Regions from separate parts of the Rossellomorea sp. KS-H15a genome, predicted to be linked through region 2. Evidence: riboswitches for the same ligand, from Rfam matches in the RefSeq annotation. Region 2 holds a riboswitch; each other region holds the start of a gene.
The links. A riboswitch is a leader RNA that binds a small molecule or an ion and turns the genes downstream of it on or off. The one in region 2 is predicted to bind thiamine pyrophosphate.
Positions count from the first base shown of each region.

Region 1 (4,231 bases), 1.0 Mb from region 2:
GCACAAAGGCTAATTCTTCATCCACAAATGGCATACAAAATTGCGAATCCGGATCTTGGAATACATAGCCATAGGAATCAGACACCTCCAATTTTGCAGCCCTCATGGGAACATCCACGGAGCGGGGGATCACTCCGGATAAAACATGTAAAAGTGTTGACTTCCCGCATCCTGATGGACCCAATAGCAATACTTTCTCCCCTTCATTTATAGAAAGACTGACTTCATTAAACATCCGTTTCCCTGTTCCGGGATAGGTAAGTCGAAGGTTTTCGACATGCATAAGCATCATCCCCTTTACTGGTTCAATACATCGTAATCATCCTGACTTGCACGTCTGACCAGACTTGTGACTCCGGTTTTCTCGAGGGCCCTGACCAAATAAAATGATCCTGCACCTGCGATGACAATCGATCCCAGTAATCTTGCAAAGATAAACAATGACAGATTCCAAAGGACTAAATCTCCCATATACCCTTTCATGTAATCCATGAAGATGGATCCCCATGCAGAACCGAACGCAGCAAAACATATAATCGAAAGATCATAGCGTCTATATTTCGTCAGGAAGAAAACCGATTCTGCCATTAACCCTTGAATGACTCCGAATAAAAGGACCTCGAGTCCCCATTCAGAGCCCATGAGAAACTCTCCTGAAGAAGCGGCGATTTCGGCTAAAAGGGCGACGCCGGGTTTACGGATGATCAAGAATGCTACTGTGGCCGCCATGAACCACATTCCATAGATGAGTTGGTCTGCATGCAACCCGATCGGCTTCAACAAGTTATAAAATGGACCCCAAAGCTTATAAATGACCCCGAACATGATGGAAATGACCACCGTCACTAAAACATCGGTTAGTTTTAATTTAGACATGGTGTCCGCTCATTTCTTTCCCTGCATCCAGTGCATGCTGAAACGGCCATTTTTCAAGGGTGTAAGCCATCTCCCAAAACTGCCATTCATAAATGCTGCTCAAAATGAAATTTTCTTTCATTCTTTCTTTATCGTGTTGGGTCATTGTTTCTGCCAATTCATCAAGACGATTGATTTGTTCCTCCACTAACTCTTTAAACCATTCCCCACCGTATGCCTCAATCCATTTCTGATACACCGGTTGTTCCGGCGTGCATGATTTCAAGCGTTCCCCGATCTCATAATAGAGCCAGTAACATGGGAGGATCGCCGCCAGGATATCAGCTAAGCCCCCATATCTTGCGGAACGATACATATGGGACGTATAAGCGTACGCTGTAGGAGCCGGTTTGAAATTCTTTTTTTCTTCATCCGTGATCCCTAAACGTTTAGAGAAATTTTCATGAAGAGAAAGCTCTGCTTCATTGGTTCCTACAGCGTGGGATGCCATTCGTGATGTGGTATGTAAGTCCAATGCTTTTGCAGCACCAAGCGCCTGCACCTTCGAGAAATGTGAAAGGTAATAGGCATCTTGCAAGAGGTAGTACTTGAACTTCTCGATGGGGAGAGTCCCATCCCCGATCCCTTTGACGAAAGGATGATCGAAGCTTGCGTCCCAAATGTCGTTGACTTCGTTTCGTAACACTGTTGAAAATGTCATGATTTCCTGCTCCTTTTCCAGACGACCCGAAATGGGCAACAAAAAAGCCACTTTCCATTATGCATACAGCATACAGAAAGTGGCTTGAGATCAGAATGATAGAAATATATTCTATGTGACCGTCAAACACCACTTCCCTACGCTGGTCTCAACCAGATCAGGTTCAAAGGGTCTTAAAGTCACACTTTAATCTCAGCCTTTTCGAAGGCACCCCTAGTGGATCGTCTTATGAAATTTTGTTTTCGATGTTATCGTATCATGATTCATTGAGTTGTCAACATAAAAAAAACAATATCATCATTCTTAATCGGATTCCATATGGCTGTCGAACTCAATGACAGCAAAAGGTGGAGCAGGATAAATGGTATGATATATTTTTTTATTAGAAATTTCGTCAGTTCATTTCTACATCCCTATCATATCCGAATAAACATTCAATATCATGCAAAATTATTAAAGAGGGACGGACCTTCAAAAAGGTCCGTCCCTCTTTTTATTTAAACCATCCTTTTTCTTTGGATTGTGTGATGGCTTCGATTCGGTTTTTCACTTCCAGCTTGTCGAGTATAGTGGAGATATAGTTCCTTACAGTACCTGTTTTAAGCTTTAGTTCATCGGCGATTTCCTTTGTGTTTTTTCCATCGGCAACGAGCTCGAGTACTTCTTTTTCACGGTCTGTGAGGGGATTTTCTTCGCTGTAGACATCATCCATCAGCTCCGGTGCATAGATACGCTTACCATTCATCACAAGCCGGATAGAGTTCGCCAGTTCCTCACTCGGACTGTCCTTCAACAAATACCCTTTCACTCCACCTTTTAATGCCCGCTGAAAGTAGCCTGATCTGGCAAAAGTGGTAAGGATGATCACCTTACAATCTTCCCCTTTTAATTCCTCTGCCGCTTCAAGCCCCGTTTTTTCAGGCATTTCAATATCCATGATACAAATATCCGGCTTCAGTTCATGAACGAGGGTAATGGCTTCTTCTCCATTGCCTGCTTTTCCTACCACTTCCATATCATCTTCAAGGCTCAATAGAGACCCCAATGCGCCCAACAGCATCCGCTGATCTTCCGCAATCACAATTCGAATCATTCCATTCCCTCCCTGTCTGTCTGCTTGATTACTTTCGGAACCCTCATGATTAAGGTCGTACCATCCACCGATACAATATCAAGGCTTCCATTGACAAATTCCAACCTCTCCCTCATCCCGATCAGGCCACTGCCTTTGGACTCTGTGTAATCACTCCCGATCCCCACACCATTATCCTTCACCACAATGGTCATCTCTTTATCCGATTCTTCAACGAGCAGTTCACAGGAGGAAGCCTTACTGTGTTTCACCACATTGGTCACGGCCTCTTTCAAGCACATGCTTAAGATGTTTTCCAAAAAGAGTGAGGTTTGAGGAATGGTCGTGTCATCAGTCATGCGGAATTCGATCTCAGCCGCCTTCAGGAGTTGCTTGATCCTGACGATTTCATCTTTCAATCGGATCCCCCTCATCTGGGAGACCATCGTCCTGACCTCACTTAATGCGGTTCTTGCCGTTTGCTGGACGTCCTGTAATTCACTTCTGGCCTGCTCCGGATCCTTGTACACCAATTTTCTCGCAAGGTCACTTTTCAGTCCGATCAATGAAAGCTTTTGACCAAGTGTATCGTGCAGGTCCCTGGCAATTCTCTGACGCTCTTCCTGTTTGACAAGATCCGATATCCGCTTATTAGCATCCTCCAATTGGTCTTCCAGCTGAACCTGTTTATTCCGGTTATAAATGTTGAACGGAAGCAGGATGACGCTGATCCAGATAATCAGAATGAAAGGAAACTGGGAAAGGAATAATTCATCCTGCAGCACGAAATTATAATTGATCGATGCCGTCGTCAGGACAAGATGAATGATGTACAGGGTCAAAAATGCAACCCGGTTTTTTATATTCCCATTATAGTAAGCAATGTAAAAAGCAAAATAAATAAAATTAAACTGGATGGTCATGGTGATGGAAATCGCAATCAATATCGATGTCCATAAATAAACCGGCCAATCCTTCGAGATAAAAGCAAAACGTAAAGAAATAAAAAAAGTAATGGTCAGGAAAATCCCCACTGCAATTTCGATCGTAGAAGAAGATTGAAAGATAAAGTAAAATGGCAGGATGCTGATAATGCTCCATATGTAGGGGGAAATACCTGAACCTCTTTGAATGTTGATTAATTTTTTCGGCATTTGCACGCTGAATACCTCTTTTGTTTTCAATGTTTTGAAATTACCCCTATATTATGACATATATGACCCTGTTTTTCACATGTTTCCTATGAGAATTCATTTATCTCCAGGGGTATCTGAATACTAATATTTTCGATTTTGAATCCTTTTTTGCTTCTCCATGACCTCATAGGATTTGTGGATGATGTCAGTCAAAACGTCTCCTTTATAGACCCTGCCAATTTTTGTGTTCTCCTGATAGTATTCAACAATTTCATCCAATTTCTCCGACGTTTCTTTATCAACCCTTACATTAAGTTGCATTCTTCCTTGATCTGACAAGGTTCGCCCTCCTATTCTATCAATGTGATATCATCTGCTAGCACTTTGTTATCACAAGTATATCAGATGATATAACATATACATACAGTTCAATTGTCATATTTATCT
Region 1 covers NZ_CP096886.1:2,885,654-2,889,884, forward strand. The annotation lists gene M1J35_RS14675 (ABC transporter ATP-binding protein) at 1-283, opposite strand, end outside; gene M1J35_RS14680 (ECF transporter S component) at 298-876, opposite strand; gene tenA (thiaminase II) at 869-1,576, opposite strand; TPP riboswitch at 1,694-1,801, opposite strand; gene M1J35_RS14690 (response regulator transcription factor) at 2,070-2,669, opposite strand; gene M1J35_RS14695 (sensor histidine kinase) at 2,666-3,802, opposite strand; gene M1J35_RS14700 (hypothetical protein) at 3,926-4,123, opposite strand.
Region 1: linked by a shared signal. The riboswitch ahead of tenA (thiaminase II) and the one ahead of M1J35_RS09670 (ABC transporter substrate-binding protein) in region 2 are both predicted to bind thiamine pyrophosphate.

Region 2 (4,231 bases):
GATGTCTGCAGGATTTCAAACCATTGATCATGATCCAATTGGATGGAAAGAGAGTCGATTGCATGCTGGATCCGTTCTTTTTTACCTGATCCGACAATCGGCATGATCTTGGCCGGATGGTTAAGCAGCCACGCGTATAGAACCTGGTCGATCCCCTTCGCTCCTGTTTCCTCCTGTACTTTCTTTAATGTATGTTGAAGGCGGACCGCTTTCTCATCTTCCCCCTTAAAAATCGCCCCTCCTGCCAGTGGTGACCAGGCCATGGGAGCCACACGCTTTTCCTGACAGAGATTCAACGTGCCGTCTTCAAAATTCTCCAGGTGATAGGCGGATAATTCAATCTGGTTTGTGATCAATGGAAATGGTAAATAAGATTGAAGCATATTCCACTGATGGTCTTTAAAGTTGGATACTCCGAAATGACGGACTTTCCCTTCTTCTTTTAATTGTGTGAAGGCTTCAGCTACATCTTCCCCGTTCATGAATGGATCCGGTCTGTGAATCAACAATAAATCAATGTAATCCGTCTTTAATTGTTGGAGAGAATGTTCAACCGAGGTGAGAATATGTTTTTTACTGGTGTTGTAGTGATGCGTCTTGTGCTCCGGTCGATTGTCAGAAGGCAGGACGATGCCGCATTTTGTTACGATCTCCATCTTCTCCCGCAAGGATGGTTGGAGGGCTAGCGCCTCACCGAATAAGGTTTCACACGTATAAGAACCATAAATATCGGCATGGTCAAACGTTGTGATTCCGTTTTCAATATTGTGTTGAATCAATGATAACGTATCTTCCTTGGACTGCTTCCAGTCTGATAGTCTCCATAATCCATGAATGATCCTCGAGAATGATAAGTCTTCTGTCATTTGTATTCTTTGCATAGGTGAAACCTCTTTTCGTATGGTATGTGTATATTCTTTCAAAGTCATACTACAAGTATATTACTATGTATGGAAAGGAAATAGAAATGATTGAACCTTTTCAGGATATTGTACGTCATTGGGGAATGGATCCCACTTCCTTCAAAACACTTCTTCTTCATCCTGATGTTACGGAAGTGAAGGCAGAAGGAAAGACCTTCTATTTAAAAAGAAGAGTGTATTCTTCCCCTGAAAATCGGATGGAGGAGCTCTATTTAACCGATTTTTTAATAAGTCATCACCTTAACGTTGAATCCCCTCTATTAACTTGCTCACAACTTCCCTATGTAAAAGAAGGAGAGCAAATCTATTCTCTTTATGAGGCCCTTGAAGGAACGCCATTGAAGGAATGGTCTGCCGACCCCCTGACAAATGCAGGAGCATACCTTGCAACCCTTCATCTCATCCTGAAGGACTATCGGTGTCATTATGAAACGAAGGGCTGGGAGATTGAAAGTCATGTAACAGAATGGGTGAAGGAGCTTGAAACTGAATCGATCGGCATAAGGGGGCAAGTGATCTTATCAAAGATGAAGGGGTGGGAGCATCCCTACCGGTGTTTGCCACATCAATTCGTTCATAGCGACTACAATTCGGGGAATATTTTGATGCAGGGAGGAGAAGTGTGCGGGATCATTGATTTTGAACGAATCCGGACGGCACCCAGGATTACTGACATCGGCTACTTCCTCGCAGGTATACTCAAAGCAGTCCCGAAAGAGAAAAAAGATGATTCAATGAAATGGATCCTGGCATTTATGAAAGGATATGAAAGGCATGCCCCTTTGACTGCAGGAGAGAAAAGGATCTTGCCGTCAATAGTCATTCTCTTTCTCCTGCAATATGCCTTTTTAACCTATCATCAGGGATATACAGAAGCTGGTGCTTCGTGCATGAATTTCATCGAGGAACTGTTTGCATCGGCTTATTTCCATGGAGTCTTTCAATATGAGAAGGAAAAGCTTGAATAACCTTTCATTCTATGGCAAAGTAGGGAGGAAGATAACGTTAAATTTCATATTCCACGTGTAGGGGGACCGGAGTGGCCGGTTGAGATTGTATCCTGTAGATACTGACCCTTTGAACCTGAACTGGCTGATACCAGCGTAGGAAACATTCTCTTAAACGATACATAACCTGTTTAACGATGCGTCCCGCGGCTGAAGCTTGGGGCGTTTTTTTGTTTCACCCCTGAATTTACGCCTCAACTGCCTTTGGTTTACATTCATTTTCCAGAATAAGCGAAGAATATAGGAATGAGACGTTACGACCGCAAAAGACCGAAGGAGGAATCATCATGAAAAAATGGATGTTCCTCATCTGCTCTGTACTTCTTTTATCCGCCTGTAACGGTGGGGAAGATGCAGCCGATGAGAAGAAGGACAATCTTAAAAAAGTAAATGTCGTACTCGACTGGACACCAAATACCAACCACACTGGATTGTATGTAGCGAAAGAAAAAGGCTACTTCAAGGATCAGGGACTGGATGTAGACATCATCCTGCCCGGGGAAGCGGGTGCCGATCAACTCGTTGCATCGGGGAAAGCCGATTTCGGTGTTGGATATCAGGAGGGTGTCACTCAAGCGAGGGTCCAGGATGTACCCATCGTATCCATAGCTGCCATCATTCAGCATAATACGTCGGGGTTTGCTTCCCCGAAGAGTAAGGGTATTACAGAACCAAAGGATTTTGAAGGGAAAAGCTATGGCGGCTGGGGTTCACCCGTTGAGAAAGCCGTTATGGATTCAATCATGAAGCAAGAAAACGCGGATGTAGAAAAAGTGAATTTCATCAACATGGGAGACACCGATTTCTTTACTGCCGTTAAACGGGACGTTGACTTCGCCTGGATTTATTATGGATGGACAGGAATTGAAGCTGAACTCCGCGGTGAAGAGTTGAACATGATGTATGTAAAGGATTATTCTGATAAACTGGATTACTACACGCCAGTCCTCACAACAAATGAAAAAATGATCGATTCAGATCCTGAAACGGTGAAAGCATTCATGGCAGCTGCTTCCAAAGGGTATCAATACACAATCGACAACCCGAAAGAAGCGGGAGAGGTTTTATTAGATGCAGCTCCAGATCTTGATAAAGAATTGGTCATGAAGAGTCAGGAATGGCTCGCACCCAAATATAAAGATGATGCTGACCGATGGGGAGAGCAGAAACTGGAAGTCTGGGAGAACTATGCGTCATGGATGTATGAAAATGATTTATTAGATAAGAAACTCGAAAGCAAGAAAGCATTCACGAACGAATTCTTACCAAAATAAGAGGTGAACAAAATGGGGAACGCACTTGTAAGCATACAAATCATCCCGAAGACAAAGAACGGTGAAGATGTGATTCCATATGTGGATGAAGCGATCGCAATCATCGAAAAATCGGGAGTGCGATATGAAGTCCATCCTTTGGAAACGACGATGGAGGGGAATCTGTCACAATTATTCAAGGTGATTGAACAGATGAATGAACGAATGATTGAAATAGGAAGCAAAAATGTCATTTCCCAGATCAAAGTATTGTACCAGCCGGATGGGATCGAAATGGACGACTTAACGGAGAAATATAAAGGATGAGGACTTGGATTTCAAAAGGATGGAGACCCTTCTTGGTCCTCATCCTTTTATTCATCATTTGGGAAGTGGCCATTAACCTATTTGAGGTGCCAGCCTGGCTGATGCCGTCGCCTTCAGAGATATGGGAAGAAGGAATTGCCTCGTGGTCTGAGTTCAAGGGGCATTTCTCATCAACGGCATTTCTGACGATCACAGGGTTTGCGATCGGCTGTTCAATCGGGCTCGGGACAGCGGTGGTACTGCATCTCCTCCCTAAGGTAAGGGAAGCGGTCTATCCTCTCATGATCTTATCTCAGAATATACCCATCATTGTATTGGCCCCTCTCCTTGTCATTTGGTTCGGATTCGGACTCCTGCCCAAAATCATCGTCATTACCCTGATTTGTTTCTTTCCTGTGGCTGTTTCGGCGATGGATGGATTCAGGCAGACAAATGGAGAGTACATTCTTTATATGAAAATGTCCGGTGCAACCAAAGGACAGATTTTCCGGAAAGTGGAGTGGCCCCATGCATTGCCTTCCATCTTCTCCGGTTTGAAAATTTCCGCGACCTATAGTGTGATGGGAGCGGTCATTTCGGAATGGCTAGGGGCTCAAAAAGGAATTGGCGTCTATATGACACTTGCATCCTCTTCCTTCAGGACCGACAGGGTTTTTGTCGCCATTTTCATGATCATGCTCCTAAGCCTGCTGTTCTTTGGACTCATCGTACTATTAGAAAG
Region 2 covers NZ_CP096886.1:1,873,033-1,877,263, forward strand. The annotation lists gene M1J35_RS09660 (aldo/keto reductase) at 1-881, opposite strand, end outside; gene M1J35_RS09665 (phosphotransferase enzyme family protein) at 968-1,891, shown strand; TPP riboswitch at 1,941-2,050, shown strand; gene M1J35_RS09670 (ABC transporter substrate-binding protein) at 2,218-3,204, shown strand; gene M1J35_RS09675 (thiamine-binding protein) at 3,217-3,510, shown strand; gene M1J35_RS09680 (ABC transporter permease) at 3,507-4,231, shown strand, end outside.

Region 3 (4,231 bases), 940 kb from region 2:
CTCGACGCGATACGTCTCCGCCCCACTTTGCAGCATGATTTTCCCCGCCAGCAGGCTGACCTCCATAATGTCATATCTTCTTATCATTTTTGCTTCCATACGATCTCTCCACACGTACTATTTTTTGAATAGGTCTAGTTTATAGGAAAGCAGTGGTGTAAGCAATGAGGAACGGGGTGATTTTCCGTAGATTTGATCTTGAGGGATGAAAGGAAGGCAGGTTCAAGCATCATTTACTTTCCTCCCTCTCTTGGAAGGCTTTTCGTTCCGATGGGTCGTTTGTTGGCAGGGAACCCCTTTTTATCTTTCTTTTATACATCATGTACGCACCCGTCACCACCACAAACCCCACGAGGACCACCATTTGATAGTCTTCAATCACTTCAAGGATCGCTTCTTTCTCCCCGTCATATAACTTCCCGATCGTCAAGAACAGAAAAGTGGATGGTGCTATACCGAGCATGGTAAGGAGGGAATATGCCTTCACATCCATTCTGACCATCCCCGCAAGAAATGGGATGACATTCCCTAAGTGAAGGGGGCTTGCAATCGCCACGCTCCAAACACCGTATCGATTGAATTTTTTCTGGGCTGTGCGGAGTTTCTCAAGCTTCTGGGGCTTAAGCCTTCCTTCTATGTTATCTCCCAGTTTTAAACTGATATAGTAAGGAATATAGCTTCCCACTGTGTATAGGAGACTTCCTGCTAAAGATATGAACACGATTTGCATCCACGTTAGGTGGAGGATGAATCCCATCGTTACGATAAAGAACGTTCCAATAAAAGGAAAGGCACTCCCTTCAATGAATAGAGAAAACAGTACACCCCATATCCCCCACTCTTCTGCTGAATTTATTATCCATTCCGTCATGTGAATCACTCCTGTACGCTTGTATCTTCAGTATAGAAGAGACCCTCTGACGCCAACAGAATCCGTGGAGGTAATTTACGCTAAGTCTTGAGATGTATTGACAGAACGAAAGACCGGCCCTGAGACTGGCCGGTCTTTCGTTTCTTTAGGATGCCTTTCGGCTGATTTCCTGTGGATGCGACTGCACTTTGATCAATCTTGGTGCGATATTGGCGATGATCACCATCACAACGGAGCATAATACTGCCGATCCCAACATCGTGATCCCGTTTACTATAAGAGAAAATAGCAATGGAGACATCTCATCCGGTGCATACTCGGCAAAAAACACGAATCCGGCAATGAAATGCCAGAAATAACGGGCAAGGCTTCCTGCGAATGTTGCCATCACTACCCAGAAGACTGCTTTGGACCGGTGACCGCCTCCCAGTGCACCCTGAATTTTCCCGGCGAACCCCCCGGCAAAACCGATAAAAGCAAAAGCGATGAAATACTCAATCACCATTTGGACCGGGGTCGCAATCCAGGCATCCCCAAGGGCAATCTGCAGGATCCCCCATAAAAAGCCCCCTATCAGTCCGGCTCTCAAGCCTCTTCGATAAGATAATAGAAAGATCGGAACCATGGCAATCGATATCGAGATACTCGGTGATAGCTTAATAGAAGGCAACAGATCAAGGATGATCGCAAAAGCCGCCATCAATGACGCTTCAAGCAATACGACAAGTCGCGTGTTTTTCATAAAAAAATCCTCCTTATGAACTGAAACGAAACCATAAGGAGGGAGAATGAACAATCGAAATAAGCACAATGCTGCCTATTTTCCACATCCCTACGCTAGTCCTAACTAACAGGTTCAGAGGGTCAGAACAGATTGTTCACTCTCAGCTTTCGCTCCCCTTGTGGTACCGTTTATAAAGTTGTTAAGGTTTATTATACATGAAGAAACATATTTGAAAAGCATGATAGGAACTTTTTCTTAAGGTGTCTCTCTCAGAGGATCATGAAGGATGATGACGGGCATTGACTTAGGGGTGACCATGAATCCATATACTTTACCATCCTTGTCCTTATACGCTACAGAATAATCTCCGAACTGGGGTGAGAATTCGACGTTTTGGTATTCAAGATCAAGGTCCTGGTATTTCAGGCTCACATACAGGTTGGTGGCGATCCTTGCTGTCAGATGTTGTACAGTGGAAATCCGGTTGGCTACTATTATGAGGATGATTGCGAAACAGAGTAACATGACTTTCTTTGTCCTGGACAATCTGATCATTCATCAAGCCCCCTTTCATTTCTCATAACTACTATACTCGTATACTCACTATTATATACCTATTCACTGAACCATGACAAAAGAGCTACTCTAATGGGATGTGTCTAAATACCCATTTTTAGCAGCTCTTTTTAAAGTTTATATAGAATCCAAATACAACCTACCATTTATAATACCCACAGATATTTATCCTACTAATCAACTGTTTAACCCCTCCAGGCCAGACCAACAAACGTTTTCGCGTACTAATCAAACGTTTGTTTAGTTGTCTAACATCTCAGTAAGACGGGAAATTTGGCTGTGGAGTTCGTCGATTGGAACGAAGCGTGCTTTTCTGAACATCTCCTTACCGTCTACAAATACGATGATGACAGGCACGGTGAAGATGGAAAATTCCCCTGCTATTTCCGGAATTTCTTCTGCATCGGCATGGATGGATCTCACAGATTTGAAATCCTTCAACATCTCTTCCACCTGGGGCAGGAGTGCGTGAAATACAGAACAACCTGGCCTTGATATGTATAGTAGTACCAGCTTCTCAGCTTCGAGCTTTTCACGAAGTGCTTTTAGTGAATGGACTTCTTCCATTTTACGGCCTCCTTTCTCCTATTTTTGTATTGTTTGGGTAAATGATTCCCTTGTTCCGCCCTGATAAACATACACCTTTCCGTTGGAAGGTCTCCTGAACGACGGCCCGGTAAATCCCCGCTTTCGTAATTCTTTCCTCATAAATATCATGATTCCGCCATGACCTACGATGAGCACATCCTTCCCTTCATGGACGACCCTATCGACCACCACACGGATCCTCTCTTCGATTTCCCGCTTGCTTTCAGGCTGGGAACGATGATTGAACCACCAGGCGAGCCTGATGGATGCCATATGAAGAAAGAGCGGCAGCTTTATGTCAGACCGGAAGATGGGAGATAATCTAATTTCCCTCAGTTCCTTGAGAAAGGTGATTTCTCCTTCATAAACCGCTTCAGCCGTTATTTGTGCCCTAGATAAGTCACTGGAGTAGCAGCCTTTCCAATCAATATCTTTAAGATCAACTTCATTGCCTTCTACGTCCGAGGCATCATACTCTTCCACCCACTTCATCAGCTCATCACTCGTTACATATGAAGCCGGGTAGCCCCTCGTTACTTTAAAGTGCCTTATGAGACCAATCTTCATACACATCCCCTCCCCCACCCATTATACTAGTTTATGGAAGAGAAAAGGCATGCGCTTGGGACGCATGCCTTCTTTTTGATCAGCCCAGGGAAACGTCCAGAATCATCATCACGACGAAACCGAGCATCAGTCCCAATGTAGCCAAGTCCGTACTCCCTGAAGATTGTGACTCAGGAATCAGTTCTTCGACGACGACGAATATCATCGCTCCTGCCGCGAAAGCAAGGGCATAAGGCAGGAGGGGCTGCACCATCAAGACTGCAGCAGTACCGATCACAGCGGCTATCGGCTCTACGATGGCTGACAGCTGACCGTAATGGAAGGATTTCAAACGGGACATCCCCTCTCCCCTTAGCGGGATGGAAAGAGCAGCCCCTTCAGGCATATTCTGGATCCCGATTCCAATGGCAAGGCCAATGGCCCCCACTAACGTTGCATCCCCGAGGCCAAGTGAGGCAGCACCGAAGGCAACCCCGATGGCAAGACCTTCCGGAATATTATGGAGGGTGATCGCAAGGAATAATAAGGTCGATTTCTTGAATTTAGTTGGAGGTCCTTCCGCATCTTCCGATTCATTGCCTAAATGTAAATGCGGTACGACAAAATCTAAAAGTCTAATGAACACACCACCAAGTAAAAAACCGATGGCAGGTGCAAGCCATGGGATTTGACCGTTTTGCTCACTGAATTCAATTGAAGGCGCAAGCAGTGACCAGAACGATGCTGCTATCATGACTCCTGCGGCAAACCCGAGCATCATGTTCAACGTATGCTTTTCAATTTTCGTAAAGAAAAACACCGTGGCTGCTCCAAGGGCCGTCAGCCCCCATGTCACCAGACCGCCGAACAGTGCCTGCATCGTGGGATTAAATCCACTTAACCAGTCTATGAACATACGAACCACT
Region 3 covers NZ_CP096886.1:935,069-939,299, reverse strand. The annotation lists gene M1J35_RS04745 (threonine/serine exporter family protein) at 1-99, opposite strand, end outside; gene M1J35_RS04740 (DedA family protein) at 230-871, opposite strand; gene thiT (energy-coupled thiamine transporter ThiT) at 1,017-1,613, opposite strand; TPP riboswitch at 1,684-1,782, opposite strand; gene M1J35_RS04730 (hypothetical protein) at 1,851-2,150, opposite strand; gene M1J35_RS04725 (thioredoxin family protein) at 2,412-2,738, opposite strand; gene M1J35_RS04720 (histidine phosphatase family protein) at 2,757-3,326, opposite strand; gene M1J35_RS04715 (ZIP family metal transporter) at 3,406-4,221, opposite strand.
Region 3: linked by a shared signal. The riboswitch ahead of thiT (energy-coupled thiamine transporter ThiT) and the one ahead of M1J35_RS09670 (ABC transporter substrate-binding protein) in region 2 are both predicted to bind thiamine pyrophosphate.